4 regions of the Velazquezella soli genome follow, and region 2 is predicted to be linked to each of the others. Evidence: predicted binding sites of a transcription regulator. Region 2 holds the regulator's gene; each other region holds the start of a gene.
The links. Region 2 encodes LexA, which represses DNA repair genes until DNA is damaged. Its sites were predicted from a motif close to TGTTCNNNNTGTGTTCNG; they were not measured.
Positions count from the first base shown of each region.

Region 1: AC0JZ8_RS19240 (glycosyl transferase) is a predicted target of LexA. The motif match lies at 3,013-3,030, and genes of this name have one in related genera.
Region 3: def (peptide deformylase) is a predicted target of LexA. The motif match lies at 2,582-2,599, and genes of this name have one in related genera.
Region 4: AC0JZ8_RS20780 (DUF2461 family protein) is a predicted target of LexA. The motif match lies at 2,258-2,275, and genes of this name have one in related genera.

Region 1 is NZ_CDRNXF010000004.1:3,208,923-3,214,323, forward strand. It holds gene AC0JZ8_RS19225 (tetratricopeptide repeat protein) at 1-936, shown strand, start outside; gene AC0JZ8_RS19230 (4-(cytidine 5'-diphospho)-2-C-methyl-D-erythritol kinase) at 955-1,872, shown strand; gene moaB (molybdenum cofactor biosynthesis protein B) at 1,869-2,420, shown strand; gene AC0JZ8_RS19240 (glycosyl transferase) at 2,430-2,960, opposite strand; gene AC0JZ8_RS19245 (PA0069 family radical SAM protein) at 3,091-4,248, shown strand; gene AC0JZ8_RS19250 (ribonuclease HII) at 4,489-5,199, shown strand; gene AC0JZ8_RS19255 (F0F1 ATP synthase subunit B) at 5,252-5,401, opposite strand, start outside.
Region 2 is NZ_CDRNXF010000004.1:2,321,931-2,327,331, reverse strand. It holds gene AC0JZ8_RS14735 (ComEC/Rec2 family competence protein) at 1-2,001, shown strand, start outside; gene lexA (transcriptional repressor LexA) at 1,982-2,701, opposite strand; gene AC0JZ8_RS14725 (VOC family protein) at 2,894-3,769, shown strand; gene kdsA (3-deoxy-8-phosphooctulonate synthase) at 3,774-4,619, shown strand; gene eno (phosphopyruvate hydratase) at 4,748-5,401, shown strand, end outside.
Region 3 is NZ_CDRNXF010000004.1:60,735-66,135, reverse strand. It holds gene AC0JZ8_RS03905 (hypothetical protein) at 1-258, shown strand, start outside; gene truA (tRNA pseudouridine(38-40) synthase TruA) at 246-1,010, opposite strand; gene fmt (methionyl-tRNA formyltransferase) at 1,010-1,945, opposite strand; gene def (peptide deformylase) at 2,004-2,519, opposite strand; gene AC0JZ8_RS03885 (DNA recombination protein RmuC) at 2,725-3,837, shown strand; gene AC0JZ8_RS03880 (ribokinase) at 3,887-4,789, shown strand; gene AC0JZ8_RS03875 (hypothetical protein) at 4,884-5,401, opposite strand, start outside.
Region 4 is NZ_CDRNXF010000005.1:50,228-55,628, reverse strand. It holds gene AC0JZ8_RS20795 (extracellular solute-binding protein) at 1-351, opposite strand, end outside; gene AC0JZ8_RS20790 (LacI family DNA-binding transcriptional regulator) at 417-1,493, opposite strand; gene AC0JZ8_RS20785 (DUF2256 domain-containing protein) at 1,934-2,086, opposite strand; gene AC0JZ8_RS20780 (DUF2461 family protein) at 2,318-2,968, shown strand; gene AC0JZ8_RS20775 (DUF3253 domain-containing protein) at 3,123-3,380, opposite strand; partial or broken gene AC0JZ8_RS20770 (ribokinase) at 3,849-4,039, opposite strand; gene AC0JZ8_RS20765 (LacI family DNA-binding transcriptional regulator) at 4,228-5,250, opposite strand.

The DNA of each region.
Region 1 (5,401 bases), 890 kb from region 2:
CAGGGCGCCGAGGATATGGTCGGTCTCTACCTGCAGATCTCCCATGCGATGGACCCGAAGAGCGCCGATACGCTGATCCTGCTCGGCGGCATTGCCGAGAAGATGGAACAGCCGCAACGCGCCATCGAGCTTTATGCAAAGGTGCCGGCCGACAGCCCGATGCGCCGGATTTCCGAACTGCAGCTGGGCATCACCCTGTCCGATACCGGCAAGGTCGACGAAGCAAAGAGCCATCTGAAGGCGCTGATCGATTCGGATCCGGCCGATATCCGCAGCTATATCGCCTATGGCAGCGTACTTTCCGAAGCCAAAGACTACAAGGCGATGGCCGCCAATTACGACAAGGCTGTCGAAATGATCGGCTCCGTGCCGAAGCCGGGCGACTGGACCGTGTTCTTCCAGCGCGGCATTTCCTATGAACGCCTGAAGCAGTTCGACAAGGCCGAGCCGAATTTCCGTCGGGCCCTGGAGCTCAATCCCGAGCAGCCGCAGGTTCTGAATTATCTCGGCTATTCGCTTGTCGACCTCAACCTCAACCTTGCCGAAGGCCTCGACATGATCCGCAAGGCAGTCGATGCGCGGCCGGACGATGGCTATATCGTCGATTCGCTGGGATGGGCCTATTTCCGCCTCGGCAAGTTCGATGAAGCCGTGACCGAACTGGAACGCGCGGTACAATTGCGGGCCGGCGATGCGACGATCAACGACCATCTGGGCGATGCCTACTGGCGTGTCGGCCGCAAGCTGGAAGCGGTCTACCAGTGGAACCGGACGCTGATTTCCGAAGGCGAGGACGTCAACAAGGAAATGGTCAAGGAAAAGATCGCCAACGGCCTGCCGCCGCTCGATCCGAACGCGACGACGGCCGATCGCGGCCAGGCAGCACCAGTGCCGCCTGCCCCGCCGGCACCTGCCAATCCCGACAAGAAATCCTGATAAAGCGGGCTTTCCAGCATGACCATATCCGATACGCAAGACGCCGCCACAGAGGTGGCCCTGACAGAACTTGCGCCTGCGAAGATCAATCTTGGCCTGCATGTCGTGGGCCTTCGCTATGACGGGTTTCACCTGCTGGAAAGCGTCGTCACCTTCGCCGATCTGGGTGACGAGCTGACCTTCACGCTCTCGGAATCGGATGAGTTTTCCGTTTCCGGCCGCTTTGCGTCCGAGCTTTCAAATGACGAGGCGGGTCAGGCAGGCAATCTCGTGATCAAGGCGCGCGATCTCTTTCGCCAGCAGCTGGTTTCCAACGGCTTTCCGGCGCCTCCCGTTTCGATCCACCTCGAGAAGAAACTACCGATCGCAGCCGGGATCGGAGGCGGATCGGCCGATGCGGCGGCCACGCTTCGCGGCCTGTTCCGGCTGTGGAATGCGGAGATACCGGAAGCAGCCCTTCTGGCGCTTGGCCTTTCGCTGGGTGCCGACGTGCCCATGTGCCTGACGGGGGCTGCCGTTCTGGCCGAGGGCATCGGCGAAAGGCTTGAACCGCTGCCGACCATGCCGTCCCTATCCCTCGTGCTCGCCAACACGCTGATCAGCGTCTCGACGCCTGAGATTTTCAAGCTACTGGTGGACAAGGAAAACGCGGCCCTGCCGCCGACGCCGACCGACGCAGGCGGCTGGCTGCCTTACCTGAAAACGCTTCGCAACGACCTGGAGCCGCCAGCTCGCGCGCTCATCCCCGAGATCGAGGAACTCTCCGCGATGATCGCAGCGCAAGGTGCCGAGCTGGTGCGCATGTCCGGATCCGGAGCGACCTGTTTCGGTGTGTTCCCTTCGAAGACAGACGCGGAAGCCGCCGCGCAGGCGCTGACCGCCCTGAAGCCGGACTGGTATTTCGAAGCGGTCGAAACCGTCGGAGCAAAGCCATGAGCAAGATCGCCGAAACGCGCGAGTTCATTCCTATTTCGATCGCGGTACTGACCGTGTCGGATACCCGGACTATGGTGGACGACAAATCTGGCGATACGCTGGTTGCCCGTATCGCGGAGGCCGGTCACAGGCTTGGGGCACGCGCCATCGTGCCCGACGACAAGGAGCGTATTGCCGGCCAGGTGCGCGAATGGACGCTCGACCCTGAGATCGACGTGGTCATCACCACCGGAGGAACCGGCTTTACCGGCCGCGACGTGACGCCGGAAGCGCTGGAGCCGCTGTTCGACAAGAAGATGGACGGGTTTTCCGAGGTGTTTCACCGGATTTCCTACGACAAGATCGGTACTTCGACGATCCAGTCGCGGGCCACCGGCGGCGTTGCCAATGCAACCTTCATCTTCGTGCTGCCAGGCTCTCCCGGTGCCTGCAAGGATGCCTGGGACGGCATCTTGAAAGCGCAGCTGGACTACCGCCACATGCCCTGCAACTTCATCGAGATTATGGCGCGGCTGGACGAGCATCTGCGGCGCGGTTCGGGCAAGTAACGGTCTAATTTATCGCGCGGACGCGGCAACCCACGCCGGGATCATCTCGCTCACCAGTCTCGACGGCTTTGCGGCTGACGTCACAGCCTTGGCGACATCCACGAGACCCATGCCGGACTTTGCGAGCGCGACGGCTTCGCGCTTCGGCAGGATCAGCCCCTGCTCGAGCGGCGGGACTGAACGGACGATCCTTGTAAGGAACGGCTTGCGGTAGGTTCGCGAAGGCGAGAACCGCACGGGCTGACGGTTGAGCGCCAGATATTCCATCACCTCGTCGATCCAGCCGGCCTGGAGACGCGCTCCGGGCTCTAGCAGAAGCAGCCATTCGGCGCGCGCCTTGTGCAGGATATCGACGATATCCCAGGCGCTGTGGAAACGGCAGCCGGCCGCATCCGCGACACGGGAGGACCCGTCGCGCGAGTTGTGATCGAGCACCACGACATCGCTGACCAACCCCTCCACCGCGGCGGAAACAAGGACGGACAACGTCTGCGCGAGCTCGGCTTCCTGATCCCGGCATTCCAACAAAACAGTCAGCATTTTCAATGTCTAGCGCATTGCACAACGGATTGCCACAAATCCTTTGCGAGTTTGTTCTTGCATTGTTCTCAATGTCGCGATAGGAATCTTGTCATTCGAGAACGGGAATTTTTCCCGTCAGGAGTGCCCCATGAACGAGCTGTCCCATTTGCGGCAGGACGCATTCGCGCCTGCTCATACGGCTGATATTGCCGATGCATTGGTGAAGACCTCCGGCCTCCGGATCGAGGGGGATCGCCGGCGCGGTCGTGGCGCCGGACTGAACCCTTCAGGACGTTTCGAGACGGAGCGTCGCGAGGCTTTCGACGACGGCTGGCAGACGATCGAGGAACTGGAACCGTTCAGGACCGAGGTGCAGGTGGAAAAGCCACGTACCGCGATTACCCGAAACGATTCTCCCGACATTCCCTTCGACCGCTCGATCAACCCGTACCGCGGCTGCGAGCATGGCTGCATCTACTGCTTCGCGCGGCCGAGCCACAGTTTCATGGGGCTTTCGCCGGGGCTGGATTTCGAATCGAAACTGTTTGCCAAGCCTGACGTACCGAAGCTTCTGGAGCGCGAACTGAGCAGGGCCGATTACAAGGTCCGGGCGATTGCGATCGGCACCAATACCGATCCCTACCAGCCGATCGAACGGGAATGGCGCGTCATGCGCCAGATCCTTGAAGTCCTGCAGAAGGCCAACCATCCCGTAACAATCGTCACCAAATCGTCGCTGGTCACCCGCGACATCGACATTCTTTCCGACATGGCGTCGAAGGGCCTTGCCAAGGTCGCGATATCGCTAACCACCCTCGACCGCAAGCTTGCTCGCAGCATGGAGCCGCGCGCGTCGACGCCCGCCAAACGGCTCGAGGCGATCAAAGCGCTCTCGGACGCTGGCATACCGACAGCTGTGTTCACCTCGCCGATCATTCCGGCGCTGAACGACCACGAGATCGAGCGGCTCCTGGAAGCGGGGCACGCTGCCGGCGCAACGGAGGCGAGTTACGTGCTCTTACGTCTGCCGCTGGAAGTGGCGCCGCTGTTCCGCGACTGGCTGCTGCAGCATTACCCGAACCGCTACCGGCATGTGATGTCGCTCGTTCGCTCGATGCGGGACGGCAAGGATTATGACGCGGAGTTCGGCAAGCGGATGAAGGGCACCGGTCCTTACGCCTGGCAGATCGGGCGACGCTTCGAGATGGCAACGAAGCGGCTCGGCATGACGCGTCGGGGCGTGCCGCTTAGGGACGATTTGTTTGTTCGTCCGAATGGCGCGGGCATTCAGCTTTCGCTGCTTTGAATTTGGCCTGCAGGGGCACCCGTCGTCCCTGCGAAACGGCCTGATGACGTCGCGAGAGTTACAGCGACTTTCATTCAGGTCGATTAATTTTGAATTTCGGCACGGTTCCCGCATATCACCTGCCGAAAGACCCCCGGTTCCCACCATCATCCCGAAAGGGCGCCCCCGATGGTGGGCAACGACGCCGCACTCGTTGTCCGGGGGTTGCCGGAGGTCGGGCGGGCGTGCGAAACTGCCGCCATGTTGCTTCGCACGCCGCCCGATTCTCCGACATTGTTTGAAGAGACGCCATTTGTTCCAGATTTCAGCCTGGAGCTGATGGCGCGGGATGCCGGACATTGGCCGGTGGCTGGCACCGACGAAGCAGGCCGCGGTCCCTTGGCGGGTCCGGTTGTGGCAGCCGCCGTGATTCTCGATCCCGACAACATTCCACCCGGTCTCGACGATTCCAAAAAGCTCAGCCTGAAGCAGCGGGAAGCGCTGTTTGCGATGATCATGGCGACGGCGCATGTGTCGATTGCATCGTCTGGTCCGCGCCTCATCGACGAGCGTAACATCCTGCGCGCCAGTCTCGACGCCATGCGGCGTGCGGTGATCGGACTGAATATCAAGCCGGCCTATCTCCTCACCGATGGCCGCGACATGCCGCCTGGGCTCGCCTGCCCCGGCAAGGCCGTGATCAAGGGCGATAGCCGCTCTGTCTCCATCGCCGCGGCCTCGATCGTGGCGAAAGTCACCCGCGACCGGATGATGGGTCGCGCCTGCACCGTTTTTCCGGCCTATGGCTTTGCCAAGCATGTCGGATACGCCACCAAGCAGCACCGCGACGGCATTACGAGCCACGGCCCCTGCCCGCTCCACCGGATGAGCTTTCGTCCGATGCGGAAAGATCCGCTGCCGGAAGACGATCTCGCCGATCTCCAGGCCTCGGACATTACCCTCACCCCATAACGCAAAAGGCCGAGCTTTCGCCCGGCCTTTTCTTAATTCATGTATCTGAAGCTTAGTTCAGGCGCGTTTGAACCGTACCTACGGCGTCCCTGAACAGGGCTTCCTGCGTTGCTGCATCGGCCTTGCGGGCGATGACGCTTTCGGCGGCGGCGATGGCGAGGTCGACGGCGGCAGCGCGAACGGCGCTCACGGCATCTGCTTC
Region 2 (5,401 bases):
TATATCGTGAGGATCGAGCAGACATCTGAGCCCACGCTCGCTCGTCCCCCGCAGCGGGTGTCGCTTCTTGCCAGAAGCCAACACGAACCTGCAGACATCGGAGAGCGCGTTTCCGGCCGTGCCCGTCTGTCGCCACCCTCTGGCCCGGCGCTTCCCGGATTGAACGATTTCGCCTTCTCCTCCTACTTCGATCAAATCGGGGCCGTTGGCTTCTTTTACGGCGCGCCTAGCGTACAACCGGCGATCGATGACCAACCCGGGTTATGGTCGGACATGCAGCGAGGGCTTTTTGCGCTTCGCAGCGCAATCGGCAATCGCATCCGCGATACGGTCAAGGGGGATGCGGGCGCTTTTGCTGCCGCAATCGTGACCGACGAGCGCCGTGCAATTTCCCGTGAGACGACCGAGGCGCTTCGTCTGTCCGGGCTGGCCCATATCGTCGCGATCTCAGGCCTGAACATGGCGCTGGCAGCCGGTATCTTCTTCGTCGGCGTCCGCTCCGTCCTGTCGCTGTTTCCAGGCTTTGCGCAGGCCTATCCGATCAAGAAGTTTGCCGCGTTCGGTGCGCTTGTCATGGCGACCGCCTATTACCTGATTTCCGGGTTCGGGGTTTCCGCCGAGCGGGCCTATATCATGATGGCGGTGATGCTGGTCGCCGTGCTCGTCGATCGACCCTCCATCAGCCTTCGCAACGTCGCCCTTTCGGCAATCATTATCCTCGCCATCTCGCCGTCGGAGATTTTGGGTCCGAGTTTCCAGATGTCGTTTGCGGCAACCGCGGCACTGGTGGCAGGGTTCGCCCTCTGGACGCGATATTTCGCGAAAGGTAAGGAGGATACAAAAGGTAGCAACCGGTGGATAACGGGTGTCGCGGCGACGTTCCATTTCATTGCCGGGATCGTGGTGACGTCGCTGATCGGCAGTACTTCGACGTCGATCTATTCGATCGAGCATTTCCACCATCTGACCACCTACGGCGTCGCGGCCAATCTCGCGGCCATGCCGATCATTTCCTTCGTGGTGATGCCGGCAGGGCTTGTTGGCATGTTGCTGATGCCGTTCGGGCTGGATGCTCCCTTTCTGTTCATCATGGGCGAGGGGTTGCGGATCGTCATTCGCATTGCCGAGATCGTCGCCGCATGGGGCGGCGATATTGCCATCGGCCGGCAGAACCCGCTTTTCCTGCCGCTGGCGACGGCAGGCTTTCTGCTTCTGACGCTGCTGCGCACGCAGATGAGGCTGAAAGGCGCGCTGTTCATGGCGGTGGCTTTGGTCTTTGCGGTCCGCTCAGGCTCGGCGCCGAGGCCTGATATCGTCATATCCGAAGACGGCGCATCGGTCGGCGTGATCAAGGACGACAAGATCACCCTCAATCGAACCCGACCGCCGGGATTTATCTTCGATCAATGGCGGCGAGCGCTGGTGCTTGAGACCGGAGAACAACCGCTCGCCTTGCCGGTTCTTGCCTCTTCGGAACCAGCGGGAGGTGCCAGCCTTGCGAAAAGCGATGACAAACGCCCTAGACCACATTCGCGACCGGATTTGACGGGCCGGGAAATCGAATATGTCAGGGGCTTTCTTCAAGCATTCACGCCCGGACGATTTGCCTGTCTGCCGAAAATCCTGTGCGCGGTGCAGACTGCTCAGGACATCCGGATCGTCACTGTCGAAGACAACCGATACACCGGTCTTGCCTGCGATTTCGGTCGGATCATCGTCTCGCCCGGCGCACGCTTCGATACTTGCCGCTCCGGCGCCTTGCTTCTCAGCGGGCGGACGTTGCGCCGGACTGGCGCACTGGAAATCACCATTATTCCGAACGCGACAGCGCCAGACATCAAGATTACGGCGGCGATGCGAGACAGCGCACAGACCTCAAGCCGTCCGTGGAGCGTCCACCGGTTCTATGACTGGCAAACGCGACAATTCGACTTTGGCATCCCGGAGGCTGTTGCTGCGCATCTCCGGGATGACAGCGTTCTCAATGATAGCGGCGAATAAGGCCGACAAGCTTGCCCTGGACCTTCACCCGGTCGGGCGGGAAGATGCGGGTCTCGTAAGCGGGGTTTGCCGCTTCCAGTGCGATCGAGGCACCCTTGCGGCGAAACCGCTTCAGGGTCGCTTCTTCCTCATCGACCAGGGCAACGATGATATCGCCTGGACTTGCGGTGCTGGTATTCTTGATGATGACGGTATCGCCATCGAGGATGCCAGCATCGATCATCGAATCGCCCTTCACTTCGAGCGCGTAATGATCGCCGGAACCCAGCATCTCGATCGGAACGGCGATGTCATGGGTGTTGTTCTGGATCGCGGAGATCGGCACGCCGGCAGCGATTCGACCCATGACCGGGATGTTTGTCGAGAACGGATTGTCCGCCATGACCGGCGCCGGCTTCTGAGCGACGACCGGTTGCGTTTTGCCAAGGCTTCCCTCGATGACACTGGGAGAAAAACCCCGTCGCGGATGAAGGTTCGCCACATAGGCGTCAGGCAGCTTGATCACTTCGAGCGCGCGTGCTCTGTTCGGCAGACGGCGAATAAAGCCACGCTCCTCGAGCGCGGTGATCAGCCTATGGATGCCGGACTTCGATGCAAGGTCGAGAGCGTCCTTCATTTCGTCAAACGACGGCGGCACGCCTGATTCTTTCATCCGCTCGTGGATGAACAGAAGTAACTCCTGTTGCTTGCGTGTCAGCATGGATGGGACCCTCAGAATTGGAAACAAATGCAGAACGGACGCTATATGTTCTATCTGTGTTCCGCAAGCCCCAAATTTTTGCTCAAGAATAGTCTCATTTCAGCGTTCGATCACGTATTCAGTTCGTGCGCAGCACTTGCCGAGTTTCCCGCGATAGCCAATGTTCTGCGGAATAAGACTTTGGGGGTGTAAGTGGGTAACAAGTCAGTCGATCATTTGGTTCTGCCCGTTGCAGATCTGGCGTCAGCGCGGGGGAGGTTGACCGCTCTCGGCTTTACTGTGGCACCTGAAGGTGTTCACCCTTTCGGCACAGCCAATGCCTGCATATTCTTCGCGGATGGCTCGTATCTCGAGCCGCTGGCCATTGTGAACCGTCGGCAAGCCTCGCTTGCGGCAAAACGAGGCAACGTGTTCACCGATCGCGACATCCGCTTCCGCGGCCAGCGGAAAAGGGAAGGTCTATCGGCGGTGGTCGTCGGGACGCAGGATGCAGCGGCCGATCATATCCGTTTTGTGGACGGGCACATGTCTGCGGGCGAGATGCTTCAATTCTCCCGCCCGATGCAGTTGCCCGATGGTGGGGAGAGCGAAGTCTCATTCCGTCTGGCGTTCGCGGCAGTCCCCGAGGTCGATGACATCTTGCTGTTTTCCTGCCAGCGAATGGCCGCATTACCGGCAGATCGCGGTGGTCTTGATGAGCACGCAAACGCCGTTACAGGCCTTCGAGAGATCGTATTTTCTGCAGATGACCCGCTGGAGTTTCTGCCGCTTTTCGAAACCGTGTTCGAGACGCAACCCGAGCAAGGGAAAGACGGTCTGTGGATCGCAGCTGCCAATGCCGGCATCCGCATTCAATCCAACGACACGTTCAGCGACGAGTTCCGGTCTTCGATGAAGCCCTTGTTATCGTCGCGCCTCGCTGCGCGCGGGATCATCTTCAAGACCACCGATCTCGCCGTGACAGAGATCACCCTTGCTGCTAATGACGTCGCATTCATCCGCAGGGATGGCCGCGTGATCGTGTCGGCAGCCCCGGGGCAAGGTGTGGTTTTCGGTTTCGAGGAATAGTGAAATGACAGTCTCCGCCAATTCTGAAGTGTCCGTGGGCGAGGGGAGTTCGAAAGTCGTTTTCTCAAACACGGCAAAGCTCTCGCTGATTGCCGGTCCCTGCCAGATGGAAAGCCGTGATCATGCTTTCATGATCGCCGGCACGCTTGTCGAACTCTGCAAGAAACTCGGCATCGGCCTCGTCTACAAATCCTCCTTCGACAAGGCCAACCGCACGTCGATCTCCGGCAAGCGCGGCATCGGCTTGGACAACGCGATGGCGATCTTTGCCGATCTGAAGACGGAATTCGGCTTTCCCGTTCTGACCGACATTCACACTGAAGAGCAATGCGCTCTCGTGGCGGATACGATCGATATCCTGCAGATCCCCGCCTTCCTGTCGCGCCAGACGGACTTGCTCGTCGCGGCCGCAAAGACGGGTTGCGCGATCAACGTGAAGAAGGGCCAGTTCCTGGCACCCTGGGACATGAAGAACGTCCAGGCGAAGTTCCTCGAAAGCGGCAATCCCAATGTGATGCTGTGCGAGCGCGGTGCCTCGTTCGGCTACAACACGCTTGTCTCCGACATGCGCTCGCTGCCGATCATGGCGGCTCTCGGAAGCCCCGTTATTTTTGACGCAACCCATTCCGTGCAGCAGCCCGGCGGCCAGGGCGGTTCTTCCGGCGGCCAGCGCGAATTTGTCGAAACGCTGGCGCGGGCAGCCGTCGCCGTCGGCGTTGCTGGCGTCTTTATCGAAACCCACGAAGACCCTGACAACGCACCGTCCGACGGTCCGAACATGGTCCACCTGAAGGACATGCCGCGCCTTCTGGAAAAGCTGCTGGCCTTCGACGCCATCGCAAAAGGCTGACGGCGTCGAAAAACCGCCGAATTGACTGGATTGTAATCCGCGTGTCATCGACGATCGCACAATGTCGATGACACGCCTGTTCGCTGAGCCTGCGAATTCAGGCTCGCACATTAACCGAGGAGAGACCCTTGACCGCCATTACCGACATCATCGCTCGCGAAATTCTGGACAGCCGTGGCAATCCGACCGTCGAGGTGGATGTTTATCTGGAAGACGGCTCGATGGGCCGCGCCGCCGTTCCGTCCGGTGCCTCCACGGGTGCGCATGAAGCCGTCGAACTTCGCGATGGTGGCAAGCGCTATGGTGGCAAGGGCGTCGAAAAGGCTGTCGAAGCCGTCAACACCGAGATCTTCGACGCGATCGGCGGCTTCGATGCCGAAAGCCAGATCCACATCGACAAGACCCTGATCGCGCTCGACGGCACCCCGAACAAGTCGCGCCTGGGTGCAAACGCCATTCTCGGCGTCTCGCTTGCCGTTGCCAAGGCCGCAGCCGAATCGTCCGGCCTGCCGCTCTATCGCTATATCGGCGGCGCCTCCGCCCATCTTCTTCCGGTCCCGATGATGAACATCATCAACGGCGGCGCTCACGCAGACAACCCGATCGATTTCCAGGAATTCATGATCATGCCTGTCGGCGCCGAGACGCTGAAGGATGCCGTGCGCATGGGCGCGGAAATCTTCCACGTCCTCAAGAAGGAACTGGCAGCGCAGGGTCACAACACCAATGTCGGCGACGAAGGCGGTTTCGCACCGGGCCTGAAGAGCGCTCCGGAAGCGCTC
Region 3 (5,401 bases), 2.3 Mb from region 2:
AACTGGCTGTCCGTGCCGTTTGCCTACGCCTATGCGGTTCTGGCGGCAGCCTTCATCCTGCCTGTGGGCATGACCGGGTTTCTGGCGCTCCTGCATCTGTCGCTGCTGATCGCCGTCGTCGTCGCGCTGACGCGGGTGATGCGCATGCTTTGCGGCCCGCAGCCGCTGCTGGTGACGGCACTGGTGATGGTGCTGATCGTGCCGGACATGCTTCTGTCCGAGGTGCTGCAGCGGTTCCTGGGCGTCTATCCGTCCTGACGGTCGTCAGGATAATCCACCTTCATGAAATAGAGGCCATCCGGCGGTGCCACCGGGCCGCAGCGCTTGCGGTCGCGTGCCTCGAGCGCTGCCCTCACGTCTTCGGGCGTGACCTTGCCTTGTCCGGCGATCTTCAGCGTGCCGGCAAAGGAGCGGATCTGGTTGTGCAGAAAGCTCTGGGCCGAGGCGCGGATTTCGATCAGATCGCCTGAGCGCGTCACGTCCAGCCGATCGAGCGTCCGGACCGGGCTTTTCGCCTGGCAGTGGGTGGAGCGGAAGGTGGTAAAATCGTGATGCCCGACCAGCATCTGGGCTGCGGCATGCATCGCCTCGTGGTCGAGAGGTTTTGACACCCACCACGCCCGGTTCGCCTCGAGCGCCAAGGGAGAAGGGCGGTTGAGGATGCGGTAGAGGTAATGCCGCTTGGTGGCCGAGAACCGCGCATCGAAGGTCTCGTCGACGAGGCTGACATCGATGACCGAAACCTTTTCCGATGCCGTCATCAGATAGGCGTTGACGGCGTTGCGCAGCTTGTACGGCACCCACTCGCGGGAAAGATCCGTATGAACCGTCTGGCCCCAGGCATGTACGCCTGAATCGGTGCGCCCTGCGCCACGGACCGATACGGTCTCGCCGGTCAGCTTCAGGATCGCTTTCTGCAGCGCGGCCTGCACCGAATGACCGTTGTCCTGCATCTGCCAGCCCACATAGGACGTGCCGTCATATTCGACGATCATCTTGTAACGCGGCATCAGGCCACCCGCATTCCGGCCGTGATCGCCGTGCCACGCAGGAAATCGGCCGCATCCAGCGCCTTGCCGCCGGCCTTCTGCAGCCGCGTCAGGCAAACGGTGCCATCACCGCAGGCGATCGTCAGGTGGTCGTCCAGCACCGTGCCGGCGTCTCCCTGCCCGGAGCCCATTGCGGACGAGAGAACCTTGATCCGTTCCGGCTTTCCGTTGATCTCGGCCTCGAACCAGGCGCCCGGAAACGGAGAGAGCCCGCGGATATGGTTGTGAACGTCGCGCGCCGGTCTCGAGAAATCGATGCGAGTTTCGACCTTGTCGATCTTCGACGCGTAGAGCACGCCGTCAGCAGACTGCGGTGTCAGCGGCAGGTCGCCGGCTTCGAGCTTCTCCATCGCCTCGACCATGGCGCGGGCGCCCGTCAGCATCAGCCGGTCATGCAACTCGCCTGCGGTCATGGCCTCGCCGATCTCGACTTCCCGGGTAAGCGCGACCGGGCCGGTATCGAGGCCCTTTTCCATCTGCATCACCATCATGCCGGTCTTTGCATCGCCGGCCATGATGGCGCGCTGGATCGGGGCAGCTCCGCGCCAGCGCGGCAGCAGCGAAGCGTGGCCGTTGTAGCAGCCGAGCCGGGTGCCGGTCAGGATCGCTTCGGGCAGAAGCAGGCCATAGGCGACGACCACGGCGACGTCCGCCTTGAAGGACCTGAAGGTCTCGCGGTCTTCCTCGCTTTTGAAATTGAGCGGTGTCAGGACCGGAATGCCGAGCAGTTCCGCCGCCTGATGCACCGGCGACTTGACGAGATCGAGCCCGCGGCGCCCGCCGGGACGCGGCGGCTGGCTATAGACCGCGACGATCTCGTGGCCTGCCTGCTTCAGGTTCTGCAGTGTCGGCACGGAAAATTCCGGCGTGCCCATGAAGATGATGCGAAGAGACATGGACCTTTCGCGCCCGCAAGGAACGCGCCTTCATACCGAGATTGCCTGCAAGCGATGGCTAGACCGCCTTCGCCTTGGCAGCCTTGGTGAACCTCTTGACCACCATTTCGCGCTTCAGCCGCGATATATGGTCGATGAACAGCACGCCGTCCAGATGGTCGATCTCGTGCTGCAGGCAGGTGGCGAGCAGGCCATCGGCCTCGATCACGTGTTCCTTGCCGTCGCGACCGATATGCTTGACCGTCACGGACGCCGGGCGCTCCACCTCGGCATAGTATTCCGGGATGGAAAGGCAGCCTTCCTCATACACCGATCGTTCGTCCGAAGAGCGGATAATTTCCGGATTGATCACCACGATCGGGTTCTTCTCGTCTTCCTCGCGCGACACGTCGACCACGAGAATGCGGCGGGCAACGCCGATCTGGATCCCGGCAAGGCCGATGCCCGGAGCGTCGTACATGGTTTCCAGCATGTCGTCCGCGAGCTTCAAAAGAGCGTCGTCCACCCGTTCGAAAGGCTTGGACACCTGACGCAGGAGCGGATCGGGGAGAATGATAAGCGGCTTGATCGTCATGGCGATCCCATAACCTATCTTTTTCGCCGATGGAACAGGCCCGGATCGCCGTTTTCCATCAATGTTCCCGTTTTGATCTTTCCAATCCGCGGTTTTCTGCTAGCTTGCCGCCATGAATGACCTGTTCCCCGAGATTTCTGGTTTTCTGGAGAGCCAGCACCCCCTGGTGCTGATGGCTGCTTCCTGCATCTTCGGCATGCTTCTGATGCTGTTTCTCATGCGTATTTCCGGAAGTAGCGGTCGCCAGGCGGAAGACGCAGAGGCCCGCATGGGCGAGTTGATGCGGATGCAGGGGGAAATGCAGGGCAGGCTTTCGGCGATGGGCGAAACGCTCGCGGCGCGCCAGGTCGAGCTCAGCCAGGTCGTCGGACAGCGGCTCGATGGCATGACCCACCGGATCGGCGCAACCATTACCGAACAAACCAGATCCACCCATGACAACCTGCGCCAGTTGCAGGAGCGCCTGGCCGTCATCGATGCTGCGCAGAACAACATTCAGAGCCTAGCCAAGGATGTCGTGGGGCTGCAGGCGATCCTCTCCAACAAGCAGACGCGTGGCGCCTTTGGTCAGGGCCGGATGGAAGCGATCGTTTCCGACGGCCTGCCGATGGGCGCCTTCGAATTCCAGAAGACCCTGTCGAACGGTTCGAGACCCGATTGCGTGATCCGCATGCCGAACGGCTTGCCGCCACTGGTCATCGACGCGAAATTTCCGCTGGAAGCCTGGAATGCCTTTCGCGAGGCGGCTGCACCCGAAGCGCGACGGGCGGCATCCCAGCAGTTCCGTCGCGACATGGAAGTCCACATCCGCGATGTCTCGGAGAAATACCTGATCGCCGGAGAAACGCAGGACACCGCTTTTCTCTTCGTGCCATCCGAATCGATCTTTGCCGAGATCCACGAGCATTTCGAGAGCGTGATCCAGAAGGCGCAGCGCGCCCGCATCGTCATCGTCTCTCCGTCGCTGCTGATGCTGTCGATCCAGGTTATCCAGGCGGTGCTGAAGGATCAGCGCATGCGCGAACAGGCGCATCTGATCCAGGGCGAGGTGGCCTTGCTGATGGAGGACCTCGGCCGGCTGGACGAGCGGACCCGCAAGCTGCAATCGCATTTCTTCGCAGCCCAGAAGGATGTCGAGCAGATCGTGACGTCGACCGAGAAGCTCGGCCGGCGCGGCGCACGGATCGAAGCGCTCGAACTGGAAGCACCAGTGGCCGCCCCGATACCGCAGACTGGACCAACCCCCACAGCTCCGGCATCCGGCGCAGTCGAGAGCCGCACCGGATCGCTGCGCCTGAGGGTGGTTGACGAGGACTGATCCTCTCGGGCAGTGTCAGCCCGCATTTCACAAAACAGGCAGGCACAGCATGATTACCGTCTTCGGCTCCATCAACATGGATCTTATCGCAACGACGGAGCGGTTGCCGGGCCCGGGCGAAACGGTTGTGGGTTCGACCTTTGCGACGGCCTCCGGCGGCAAGGGTGCGAACCAGGCACTGGCCGCCCGCCGCGCAGGCAGCGACGTGCGCATGGTCGGCGCTGTCGGAAACGACGGTTTTGCAGACCCGGCGCTGGCTTTGCTCCAGGCATCCGGAACTGACCTGTCAGCGGTCACGCGGACAAACATTTCAACCGGCACAGCACTGATACTGGTCGGCGATGACAGCGGCGAGAACATGATCGCCGTCGTGCCCGGTGCCAATGGCACGATCGGCGAGGCGCAGGCGCAGGGCGCGGTGGAGGCCATGTCTCCATCCGACACGTTGATGCTGCAGCTCGAGATCCCGCCGGCAGCCGTCGAGGCGGCACTGCGCGCAGCAAAGGCAAAGGGCATCCGGACGATGATCAACACCGCGCCGCTGACGGCCGATGCGGTTCGACTATCCGGCCTCGCTGATATCGTCGTCGCCAACGAGACCGAATTTGACCTTCTCGCAGGGAGCCCTATCAGCGACGCGAAGACGCGCGAAGAGGTTTTGCGCCGCCTTCACAGTGAGACCGGCCAGACATTCGTGGTCACGCTCGGTGGCGAAGGTGTCGTTGCCATGCTTGATGGTGAAATCCTGTCGGCCAAGGGCCTGAAGATCGAGCCCGTCGACACGGTGGGCGCCGGCGATACGTTCTGCGGCTATCTGGCTGCGAGTCTCGATCGGGGGATAGGCTTTGCGGATGCCCTGCGGCGCGCAGCCGTTGCAGGTTCACTTGCCTGCCTCGAAAGGGGCGCCCAGCCGTCTATCCCTCAGGCGACGGCCGTCGAGGCGCGGCTCTGATACCGCTCAGCAAGTAGAAACGACTGGACCCGCCTCCCGGAAGGGAAGGCGGGTCCATCAGACGACTACCGGTCTAGTTCAGGGGGGCGTAGAACTAGAGGGGGCGGTCCGGCAGGTCGTCGATCGTGATCTGTCCGTCGTTGTTCGTGTCCATGCGGGCGAACAGCTTTTCGGTGGCGGCTGCGGCCTCTTCCTTGCTGATCTTGCGATCGCGGTTTTCGTCGATCATGCGGAACATGGCAGGACCCATCATGCCGCCGTCTGGTCCACCCCTTGGACCGCGGTCCCTGCGGGCTTCCCGGCGCTCATGCCGGTCGTGGTGGCGGTCACGGGCCTGTTCGCGGTCGGCACGTGGTCCGTCAGCCTTAGGGCCCTCAGCCTTAGGGCCTTCACCCTCGGGTCCTTCCGCCATCGGGCCGTCTGCATCCGGGCCTTCGTCCTCAGCCTCTTCAGGCGTCGGCGGCGGGTTGTTCTTGCGGAACTCGGCCATCTTGTTGTCACGGAAATCAACCATTTCACCGCGAGTGATGGACCCGTCCTTGTTGAGGTCGATCTCGGCGAAAAGCGCTTCCTGGCGAGCGGTCAGCTCTTCCTTGGAAATCTTGCCGTCCT
Region 4 (5,401 bases), on a different contig from region 2:
GAGATACTGCGTAAGGTCGATGGCGGCCTTGTTGCTCGCGTATCGCCCGATCTGCTGATAGGTCACGCGGAAGAGGTCGGGCGCCTGGCGGCCCGCAAGGCGCGTATCGACCTGCTGGTAGAATTGCGCGAACGGCATCACATCAAGCTTGACCTTGACGCCGGGATTGGCGCTTTCAAATTTGGCGATCACGTTCCTGTAGCCAGCAACTTCTGAATCGCCGCCCCAGACGGCAAATGTCAGCTGTTTTTCCTGTGCAAGCGCCGGCATGCCGAGCGCGCCGGTCACAAGCCCCGCGCCGAGACCCGCGCCGGTCTTCAAAATGGTACGTCGATTGATAAATTGCGTCATGTCTTCCTCCCATGAGTGTCAATTTCCAACGCCTCCCTCGACACACATGCCGGGAAGGCATGTTTTCAGTTGTGCGGCATTCCCTCCGAATCGACCTCCGTTCCACCGCACGATTCGCGCACAAGTAGCCTAACGGGCAGCAGATGATCCTGCCGCCCTTCCTTCTTATCGATTGCATCTATGACCGCTTGCATTGCCAGCTTCCCGAGCTCCTCCCGGGAGCTGTCGACTGTTGTCAACGTCGGGGCAGTAAAGCCACCGAAGGCAATGCCATCGAAACCGACGACGGCGAAATCATCCGGCACCCTCAGCCCGCGCTTGCGCAATCCATGCAAAGCGCCGATCGCGAGCCGGTCGTTATAGGCGAAGAGAGCCGTCGGCGGGACGTCAAGCGCCAGGATGCGGTCAAGGGCGAGGACGCCGCCTGACAGCGAATTCTCGGTCACCACAACGAGATCTTCATCGAATGGCAGACCAGCCTCGGAAAGCGCATGCAGATAGCCATCGATACGGTCGTGTCCGCCATGCGAACTTCGCAGCGCCTGGGTAAAGTGTGCGATGCGCCGATGTCCAAGCGAAATGAGGTGGCGGGTGGCGATATATCCACCTCTCTCAAGATCGACGCGGACGCTTTGAATTTCCGGTGCGGGGCTAGGCTCCTGCAGCACGACAACGCCGACACCGCGCTTTACGAGAGCAGGTAGTTCCGGAGCAGCGCAGTTATTGTGTCCTGCGACGATGATCCCGTCGTAAGCCGCCCCTTGCAACAAGAGCGCAGTGTGAAACTCGCTCAGTTCGTTGCGGGACGAAATGATCGTGACCGAATATCCGCGCAAACTGGCTTCCGCTTGCGCCGCACTCGCGATCTCTAGGAAGTACGGATTCTCCAAGGTCGGCAGAATGAAAGTGATGATCTTGGTGCTGCGCTGCCGCAGGCTTCTGGCGGCATGATTGGGCGTGTAGCCCAACTGGGCAGCGGCGGACATCACGCGTTCCCGTGTCTCCGGAGAAATGCGCACGGCACTATCCCGGCCATTGAGCACGAGGGAAATGGTCGCTTGGGAGACACCCGCGAGGCGTGCGACATCAGCGCTTGTCGGTGCAGCGGCGGCCGAATGTTCACCCGTGGACTTGCGGTTCATCGCGGACCCTACACTTGCTAAATCGTATTAGCTAATACGTATTAGCTTGAGCGACGGGCTGTCAAGCCCTCACATGGAGGCGAAAACAATCGCATCGTCGCGTCCTTTCTGGAAGGGAATAGGTGACCGTCGGAGGTAGCTTTTGTTGCCTTCAGCGTATGGGAGATCCGCTTCACGGTCTCGCCTACAGCGGGATGCTGAGGAGGCTCCGGACCCAATGGCTTTGCATGATCTTGAAAAAGCCCGTCCCCAGTAAGTGGCTCCTTCAAATCGAGAGCTATATGGTAGGGTCACTTGCAGCTGGGAGGATCGACGAGCAAACGTTCCTCGCCTCCGTTGCTGCGGCCACGTTCAGGTTTCTGCGAGGGCGCGATACGCTCGTGCGCCAACACACCCACCGTTCGACGGGTCTTGCACGATTTATTGTGCTAGCAACGTGATCATGACGTGGGTAATGGCTTGAGCTTAGAGCGGCGGCAGCGTTCAGAACAGTACTTCACGTCGCTCCAGTTCTTGGCCCACTTCAGCCTCCATGCAAAAGGTTTTCCGCATGTCGCACACGTTTTTATCGGCAGATCCGCTTTCTTGACCATTCTCGCCATATGGATCCTCTCCTATTCAACGTGTTTACGAAATGCGAACGAACCACTCGCCGCTCAGTTACCGAAGTGGCAATTCCACGAGCCCTACCCTATCTGGGGGTAGCAATCAGCGATTGGAAGCATCCGACTTCCAACTCTTTTCATGTCCGCTCGAGCTATTTCCGTTCACTTTACGTTCCGCCCGTTCTATGACAGGCCGGTTTGCCATGTTTGAGACAGTGGATGATCAACCGATCGACTTTTGAATTTCTAGAGGAAGCCTCCAGTAATCACGGCGCCGAGTGGCTCGACGACAACCGAGCTAGACTTGATTGCGCGCGCCGCGACTTAATTGAATTCACCCTAGCGTTGGCTAATAGCACAGGGTCGATCGACAAGCGCGTAGATGAGGCCAACCGAGATCCCCGCAAATGTTTGAGTGCCGCGTCTATCTCGAAAGGCACCTGCTGCATCACGTTGCGAGTTTCGCCTTCGAAGAACGCAGCCGCGACATATTACATGCAAATCTCTCCGCACAGCTCATACAGCGGAGGCGGAGCGCTGCTACCCCCGCCACGGCTTGCCCGCATTTTGCGGCAAACAATCGCAAGCCACACCGGCAAATGGAGAGGGATCGTCGAGGGTCCATTATTTCGGACATATTTCCCAAATGGTCTGACGGGCGGTCATGATTTGAGCGCCAGCGGGTACGTCAGAAATCACGACGCGCTCGACTTTTTCAATCTCAAAAACTTCGGAGCCTGTCGCAACGTTTCTGACGAGATGCTCGTGTCCTCCAATCTTGTCGAGGAAATAGTAAAATCATTCGCCGCTGCCCGCGCGCTGGTCGATTACATCAATCGGGCAACGACTAAGCTCCCCGAGTCTCGATAACCGGAAGGCTCTTACGCGCAAACTTACTGACCCGAAGCTTATAGAGATGAAAAAGTAGGCTCGCGACTATCAGCACGGTCGGGATGTGCTTGATCGGTTTCCTGTCATTGAGATTGTTTAGGACGCTAACAAGGTGGCCGCAGACGTCTCGGCATTAGAGATTTTGCTTGCGAGCACTTATACGGTAGGGACCGGCTCTCTCCCCCATTACGACAGATTTCCAGGAAAGGGTGATCTCTCGTCGCGCAATCAAGGCATCAACCGCTTCATGGACGGCTGGCATGTAGTCACGCCACTCAAGCGGAGCGTTGTGATCATTTGCAAGGCTGCGCGCAACTTCGCTCGGGCACGTCGTCCCATCAGGTCGACTGACGACAAAACTTAAAATGGTCGATTCCGCATTCGCTCGCATGGCTCGTCCCCATTTAACTGAACTGTCTCGCGGGTCATTTGACAGTTACATTGTCTCAGCAAAGCATCAGGCAAGACCATCTCTGCGCAATATGTCTTACAGCGGTGGTGTTGCGCTGGACGGCTCCGTTTTGAATAAGCGAGAGAGCTACTTCGTTCAGGCAAAGCGATATGGAAAACCGTTCAACCATGCGGCGGCTTTTGACGCTGTCTCAGTTGCCGGGAAACGCAGCGGATCGTTACTCAAGATCTAACCGATGCGCCACCCCGTCATCGCAGAGGCTTTGGAGGCGCCATTGATTGTCAGCTTGGGATACTTGAGCCACTGCTCGATAGCAACAGTGGTAACGAACCTGAAGGCGTCATAGATGGTATTGCTGATCGGACTTGAGGCGAAAACCCGCGTCCGCGTCGCAGGCATCATGACCGGGACGCCGCTGCAGATCTCGACGTTGTCCGAATACGGGGTTGCCGAGCGCACGCCGGCCTTGGCTGCGGAAACCGCTCGGTTGCCGCCCTTGCCGCAACATGCCGGGTTCCAGGCGGAGCCGGTGACTGTTTCGCCTTTGCGCGGCCGTGCCGGACCGGACATTTGACGATGATGTCGTAATGCAGACTGCCGAAAACGACGACAGCGGGGCTGGGTGCGGTCTTAGAAATTTGTCTTTCCGTCTGGAGGCGACGGCCGCCATAGTCTTTTCTGGATTTTCCCAAAATTGCCTATTGCACATCACCGGTCGCCGAAGTCCCGCCGCCAGGCGCAAGTAAATGTAAACGCTCGTTTATTTGCTCCGCATCCGGCCAAATCAAAGCCTCTGACCAATCGCGCGCGCCGCCCTTCATATGGCTCAAAGGTTTTCCTTGAGTAGAATTTCGATGCGGATCTTTTCCTGTGCGGCGAGCGGCTCGCGGGCATCCGAGCGGGCGCGCATGATGCGAATTGCACTGCGCACCGCATGGCCCGGATCCTGTGCGATCACGGCATCGATACGGTCGTCCCGGAGCGCCTGTTCGGTGAAGGGAGTTCGCTCGTGGACAACCACGGCAATGGTGCCGAGATCGACGTTTCCGGCAGCAGCCAGGATCGGCACGCGAGCCTCTGCGCTCAGCACGTAGATTCCGGAAACATCGCGATTGCCGGCCAACACGCGGGCCATCACCTGCTGGCTACGTGCCTCGTCGGCGTGGGTTTCGATGGACGGCAGACAGGTCAGATGCGGAAAGGCGCTGTTGATCACGTGGTCGAAGCCAAGGCGGCGCTGGATGCTGTCGAGCGACTGCATGGTTTCCGCGATCACCATGACCTTTCCCGGATGGGAACCCGCAAGCATGCCCATCAGCTTGCCCGCACTCGCACCCGCCGCAAAGTTGTCGATACCGACGAAATCAGCCTCTGGCAGCTTTTCCTGCCCGGACAGGAATTGCACCACCTTGATGTTGCGCTGGAGAAGCCGCGCCATGGCGTCACGCACCTGAGGCGATTCGGGCGCCATGACGGCCACGCCGTCGACCTCCTCCTTGTCGAGGCTGGAGAGGAGCTTTGCCACGCCGTGCGCATCGTCGATCCCGATCTGGCGGTAGGCAATCTCGGTGAGGTCGCCCTTGAGCGCATCGGTCAGCTCTTCAACGTGCCGCAGGAGCTCCTTGAGGTATAGATCGCCGCTTGCCGGAAGCAGGAAGAGAAAGCGGTACACCTTGTTGCGGGCAAGGCTGACAGCCGCCGGATTTCGAACGAAGCCGATCCGCTCGATTGCGTCATTGACCAGCCGGGCGGCCTTCGGGCTCACATTCGGTCGTTCGTTCAAGACACGATCGACCGTTGCAAGGCTGACGCCTGCAGCCTCGGCCAGATCCTTCGCTGTTGGACGCATGACGACTTCCCATGATTTCCGCCTTCCAGAGCTTTCCTTCAAAACATCAGCAAACGCAAGAATTGATGTGCGCACCTCAAAAATCACTTGCTTTGAGGTGCGCACATCAATTAGCCTCCATCTGGGTTCGGGAGAGGCATCCATTACACCC